Linked DNA regions of Granulosicoccus antarcticus IMCC3135. The main gene of each other region encodes a partner of the protein of the gene in region 2 in a complex. Links are inferred from orthologs where the notes say so. Each region holds a gene or a part of one and is shown on either strand. Other genes may lie near its edges. The genes, in order: trxA and trxB.

What was found.
Region 1: the proteins of trxB (region 2) and trxA are in contact, whole or in part, in a crystal structure (PDB 1F6M), measured with the Escherichia coli proteins. The link is inferred for Granulosicoccus antarcticus IMCC3135 from one-to-one orthologs.

What each region holds. Positions count from the first base shown.
Region 1 is NZ_CP018632.1:1,576,305-1,579,568, forward strand. What follows is about bases 101-3,036. They hold trxA (thioredoxin TrxA), read left to right. Parts: upstream 101-1,373; coding sequence 1,374-1,700; downstream 1,701-3,036. Other genes in these bases: IMCC3135_RS06795 (DEAD/DEAH box helicase), read right to left, coding at 101-1,145; rho (transcription termination factor Rho), read left to right, coding at 2,123-3,036. In the rest of the region: more of IMCC3135_RS06795, read right to left, coding at 1-100; more of rho, read left to right, coding at 3,037-3,264. UniProt on the Escherichia coli protein: Participates in various redox reactions through the reversible oxidation of its active center dithiol to a disulfide and catalyzes dithiol-disulfide exchange reactions.
Region 2 is NZ_CP018632.1:5,771,160-5,774,437, reverse strand. Bases 12-2,961 are described here. They hold trxB (thioredoxin-disulfide reductase), read right to left. Parts: upstream 1,992-2,961; coding sequence 1,032-1,991; downstream 12-1,031. Other genes in these bases: IMCC3135_RS25070 (DNA translocase FtsK), read left to right, coding at 2,176-2,961; IMCC3135_RS25080 (GNAT family N-acetyltransferase), read right to left, coding at 12-926. Outside these bases: more of IMCC3135_RS25080, read right to left, coding at 1-11; more of IMCC3135_RS25070, read left to right, coding at 2,962-3,278.

The DNA.
Region 1 (3,264 bases), 4.2 Mb from region 2 along the record:
TCCTGAATTTCGGGCAGGGAAAAGGAATAGTTTTCGCAGGCAAAGCTGACGGCTACACCTTTGGTACCGGCTCTGGCGGTACGACCGATGCGGTGAACATAATCTTCAGCCTGTTGCGGCAGGTCATAATTGAAAACGTGACTGACATCGTCAATGTGCAAACCGCGAGCGGCGACATCGGTAGCAATCAGTATCGGTAGTTTACCGGCGGTAAAGTCCGCCAGGATCTTCTGTCGCTTGCTTTGGCGTACATCGCCGGACAAGGTGCCACAGGCAATGTCGTTACCCAGAAGATAACTTTCGATCTTCTCCGCGGCTCGCTTGGTATTGACGAAAATGATGGAGCGCTCAGGTTTCAGCGAACCCAGCAAACCGAGCAGTAGTGGGATTTTTTCGTCTGTTGCTGGCTGATACAAGGCCTGGCGCACGCCTTCGGCTGTGACACCGGTGCTCTCGGTCTTGATTTCCTGGGGGTTGTCCATGTGTTCATAGGCAAGCTCCATGACACGATGTGACAAAGTGGCCGAGAACAGCATGCTCAGCCGCTCGCCAGGAGCGGGCATGCGACGCAGCAGGAAGCGAATATCGGCGATGAAGCCCAGGTCGAACATTCTGTCGGCTTCATCAAGGACCACGATTTCCAGCTTGGCCAGATCAAATACCTTCTGCTTGAAATAGTCTATTAATCGTCCGGGTGTGCCAATCAGTACATCGACACCCTCAGCCAGTTCTTTTCTCTGTTTGTCATAGTCGATGCCACCGTAAACGACTGAGCACTTGAGGTCGGTATAGGCGCCGAGTGAATCAGCATCCTTCTTGATCTGCATGGCCAATTCGCGAGTCGGGGCAATAACCAGCATACGCGGTTGATCTTTGCGTCTCTCGCCACCACTGTTGCTGAGCAAGCGGGCAAAGCTGCCAAGCAAAAAGGCTGCTGTCTTACCGGTGCCCGTCTGTGCTTGTGCGGCAACATCTTTGCCTGATGAAATAACGGGCAGGGTCAGTCCCTGTATCTCTGTGCAGTCAGAGAAGCCCAGTTCATCGGTCGCTTTGAGCAGTGGCGCAGGCAGGTTCAGCTCTCGAAATGAACTGATGGGATCTGGAAGCGTTGTGTTATCTGATGAGTCTGGAGTAGTTTTTGTCATGCGATGTGTGCGTTGCGATCTGATAAAATGGGAACCCATTGCGGGGCCGTTAGTCGGCGTTGCACAGACGCGCAATGGCACGACTGAACGTCCTCGAAAGACAAGGACACCTCGGTAAACGAAATATAATCTTTCATGGCCCGTCGTTTCACAAGCCAGCCAGTTTTTCCATACCAGATGCGTACTTACGTGTAGCTGGTTTCATAATTGTTATTGCAGAGGTGCATTATGAGCGAACATATTACTCCCATTACAGACGCGACCTTCGAAGAAGAGGTTCTGAACTCCGAAACGCCCGTGCTGGTTGACTATTGGGCCGAATGGTGCGGACCGTGTAAAGCGATTAGTCCGGTACTTGAAGACGTGGCACCTGGCTACGCCGGAAAAGTAAAAATCGTCAAGATGAATATAGACGAGAATCCCAACACTCCCCCCAAATACGGCATTCGCAGTATTCCTACGCTCATGCTTTTCAAGAATGGCGCTGTTGAAAGTACCAAAATTGGTGGTTTGAATAGAACACAACTTACTGAATTTCTTGACGAAAATTCGTAATTGATTTAACGGTCTAACAGCCGTTACTGACTGCCTCTACGCTAGAGGCAGTCTTGTATATTAATGCGTGTGGTAGGTTATGTAGCACGCTGCACTAGTTAATGTTCATCATTTGCAGGTTGAATTGGTACTCTTTTAGCGATGCTTAATGAGTCAATAGTGCGAATTATTGCAGTTTTTACGGAAGTTCCAGGTTCATTTTTCAATAAAATGACCGATGAATGTGTACCTTTACTGTGGATGTACTGGACTCAGTGTTTTGATTCGTGCTAGATTAATCGCACAACGTCCTGCAGCCCGCCTCCTCTTGGCGCGCGCCACGTAACCAATTTCCAGAACTACACCTCACTCCAGATCGATTCGCCACCTCCTGTGGCCATCCTACTATTCGGCCTTCTACGGCTAATCCGCGCATTACGTGTATGAATCTGACTGATTTAAAGAAAAAAAATCCCACCGAACTCATCGAGCTAGCTCAGTCGATAGGCGTGGAAAGTGTTGCCCGACAGCGCAAACAGGACATGATCTTTTCGATCCTGAAAGCGCAGTCGCGAAAGGGCGAAGACATTTTCGGCAGTGGTGTCCTCGAAATATTGCAAGATGGCTTTGGCTTTCTGCGATCGGCTGACAGCTCCTATCTGGCCGGGCCCGATGACATCTATGTCTCCCCGACCCAGGTTCGACGCTTTGCTTTGCGAACCGGTGATTCCATTGCTGGCAAGATACGACCGCCGAAGGAAGGGGAGCGCTACTTTGCTCTGCTGAATGTTGATGAAATCAACTTCGGCTCGCCCGAGCAAGCCAAGAACAAGGTCCTGTTCGAGAACCTGACGCCACTGCATCCCAGTGATCGTTTCACGATGGAGCGGGGCAACGGTAGTACCGAAGATATCACCGCGCGTATCATCGATTTCGCAGCGCCTATCGGTAAAGGCCAGCGTGGTTTGATCGTATCGCCTCCCAAGGCGGGTAAGACTCTGATGCTGCAGAACATCGCACAGAGCATCGCCGCTAATTCTCCTGATTCCTACCTGATCGTTCTGCTGATTGACGAGCGACCGGAAGAGGTCACGGAAATGCAGCGCATGGTTCAGGGTGAAGTGATTTCCAGTACCTTTGATGAACCTGCTGCCCGGCATGTCCAGGTTGCGGAAATGGTTATCGAGAAAGCCAAACGTCTGGTTGAGCACAAGAAGGATGTTGTCATTCTGCTTGACTCCATCACTCGGCTGGCACGTGCCTACAATACGGTTGTGCCTTCTTCAGGCAAGGTTCTGACCGGTGGTGTGGATGCTAATGCATTGCATCGTCCCAAGCGTTTCTTTGGTGCGGCCAGAAATATCGAAGAGGGTGGCAGTCTGACTATCATCGCCACCGCTCTTGTGGATACCGGCTCCAAGATGGACGAAGTCATCTACGAAGAGTTCAAGGGCACAGGCAACATGGAATTGCATCTTGACCGTCGCATCGCTGAAAAACGCGTCTTCCCGGCAATCAACATCAATCGTTCCGGCACACGTCGTGAAGAGCTGATGATGGGTGCGGAAGAACTGCAAAAGACCTG
Region 2 (3,278 bases):
GAACAGGCGACCGGCCATTCCGGCTCTTCATCCGAGTCGTCGTAGGCAAATACAATCAGTACCTGATCGCCCATTTTATCGCCGATGGTTTCAAAAAATGCTTGCGTTAACGAGGGGTTGCCCCATTTTCGATCGAATGTAGAGGCATAAAACTGGTGCACCCAGTGCCATTCGGCATCGCTCAGCGAGCTTCCGGAGCGTTGTTCCAGGCGTATGCCCGCATCACTGACATGGCGTCTTTCTCTGCGAATGGTCTTGCGTCGTCGAGAGGTGCATCGAGACAGAAAGTCATCGAAATCCGAGTAGCTGTCGTTGTGCCAGTGATATTGGCAATCGATGCGACGCAGATGATCGTCGGCGATGTTTGTCGATGCTGAAACGGTGTCATCATCGGCTGGTTTTTCTTGCTCACGGCTGGCAGGTGCCGGCTCTCTTGCTGACAACAAGCGGCTTTCACGTTCAGTGAGAAACAGGTAATGCACGCCGGAAAAACGCTGTGATTCGGCAAACTGTCGTATAGCGCCTGCCATAAGCAGAACGGTTTGCTCATAGGGTTGATCTGCACGGACCAGTAGTCGTTGACCGGTTGCAGGGGTGAAGGGGATGCTGGATACCAGCTTGGGGTAGTAATCCATCTGATTGCGTTCATAGGCTTCAGCCCAGGCCCAGTCAAAGACAAACTCGCCATACGAGTTGGTTTTGATATACGCGGGGACAGCGCCAAGCAGTTCACGCGATTCGTCATCAGAGGACCACAACAGAAAATAGCGTGGATACCAGCCGGTTGCATCGCCCAGGCAGCCGCTTGCATCGAGTGTGTGCAGAAACTCGTGGCGCAAGAACGGATTACCGTCCTCACACAGAGCGTTCCACTTCTCGCTGCTGATCTCTGCCAAAGAATCGCGTACTTCTATCTGAAGGTTCATGCTTTTGCCAGGGTCTTGCTTTTCATGCATAACTCACGTGCTGGTAACACCCGGCCGGAGGCGAGTGTTACCAGCATGTGAGAGCCGGACTAGCTCAGTTCTTGTTCAAGCTGTCTGCAGGGCTTCCAGGAAACGTTCAGCATCCAGTGCGGCCATGCAGCCAGTACCGGCAGATGTGATTGCCTGGCGATAGACATGATCCATAACGTCACCTGCTGCAAAAACACCGGCTACACTGGTCGCTGTTGCATTACCCGAACTGCCTCCGTGTACGCTCAGATAACCGCCTTGCATTTCAAGCTGATCCGTGAAGAGGCTGGTATTGGGGCTGTGCCCAATGGCAATGAACACACCCAGCAAGTCGATATCTTCGGTCGCACCAGTCTCCGTATGACGAATACGCATGCCGGTCACCCCTGACTGGTCACCCAATACTTCATCCAGCGTATGGTCCCAGACGATGCGGATATTGCCGGTACGCTCTTTTTCGAATAGACGATCTTGCAGGATTTTTTCTGCGCGCAGTGAGTCGCGACGATGTACCAGTACCACTTCGCTACAGATATTGGATAAATAGAGGGCCTCTTCCACCGCCGTATTGCCGCCACCGATTACCGCCACCTTCTTCTGGCGGTAGAAAAAACCGTCGCAGGTTGCGCAAGCTGATACACCGCGGCCCTTGAATGCCTCTTCAGATGGGAGTCCCAGATACATGGCACTGGCACCAGTGGCAATAATCAGCGAATCACAGGTATAGCTACCAGTGTCACCTGTTAGTTGTAACGGTCGGGTGGAGAAATCCACCGACTGAATATGATCACTGATGATTTCTGTTTCGAAGCGTTCGGCATGTTGCTTGAAGCGCTCCATTAATTCTGGTCCCTGCACACCGAGTGCATCAGCGGGCCAGTTATCGACGTCTGTGGTGGTGGTCAATTGTCCACCCGGCTCCATGCCAGCGACCAGTACGGGATTCAGATTGGCTCTGGCCGCATAGACGGCAGCGGTGTAACCGGCAGGTCCCGATCCCAGAATGAGCAGTTTGCAATGACGAGTTTGAGTCATGAGTCTTTGGTTTATCTGTCAGTGTTACAGGAAATCAGGAAGGGAATACTACCCGTAAACGTAGCGATAGCGGCAGGTGTGGCCGCGGGCGTCTGCTACACTTTTGGTTCTGGCGAGCATTAATGTGGTATTGGATCGCGATTTCACAACGCCCTCACTCTCGGTAAAGTCAGGACAAGTATTTTTGGCACAAGTTACCAAAAAGCGCGCGGCAGTGGCACGTCGCAAAAAAGCGCCCGTTGCCCGCAAGGCCAATGGCAGCAAGAGTGCAAGTCGAGTTGCCAGCCGTCGTGCTACGGCTACCCGACGAACAGCGGGGCAAGCGGAAGGCAAAGGCAAGCCAACGGCTGCCAGCACCCGCGCCGCAGCCAGCGCTCACCTGTCTGATACCCGGACACTGGGTCATATGGGCAGGTTGTTTCGTGAGGTAGGGGGCATTGTCTGTGTGTTTGCCGCCCTCATCGCCTTGCTGGCACTGACAAGTTTCAATGCCAGTGACCCTGGCTGGTCGCACACGGGCGGCGGTGAGCCCATTCAAAACAGCGTCGGCAGGGTAGGGGCCTGGTTTGCAGATGTCTCTTTATCCTTGTTCGGCTACATGGCGTATCTGTTGCCGTTGGTGCTGGGTATCAGTGGCTGGTTACTGTTTCGTGATGAGCGTCGCGTTCTCAATGCCTACCGTCCTTTTGCCTTTGTTCGCCTGATCGGTGTCATTTTGATGCTGGCTAGTGCCAGTGGCTTGGCCGATTTGCATTTTGGTGTGCCAGAAGGAGCCTTGCCAGACAATATCTTTGGCGGCGGCATTCTGGGAACCGCGGTTGCCTGGAGGCTGGTGGGGTTTCTGCATCATCTGGGTACCACCTTGCTGCTACTGGCCATATTTTTCAGCAGTCTGACGCTGGCCTTTGGCACCTCGTGGTTGCAATTGATCGAAATGCTCGGTGGTGCAGTCGTTGGGTTTTTCGAAAGGCTCAAGGGCGGCTTTCGCTCTATGGGGGAGTCGCATGCCGAACAGGCCAGAGTCAGGTCTGCAGATCGTGCACGCGAAGCGCATCTGCGTCATCGTGAACGTGAGGCTGCGCTGGCAAGCCGGCGGCGATCTCAGCCCGCAGAAGCACCTGTTGCAAGTACACCGGAACGCAAAAGAGCCGAGCGCCGCGCACCGGAACGTCCGGTTCGAGTCCCTGAACTTGATCCACTGATGGATATCGATGCCGAGAACCCACCTCGTACAGGTCTGGCGGCAGCATTGGCAACTGCTCGAGAGAAAGCGCTGGCAGGTACTCA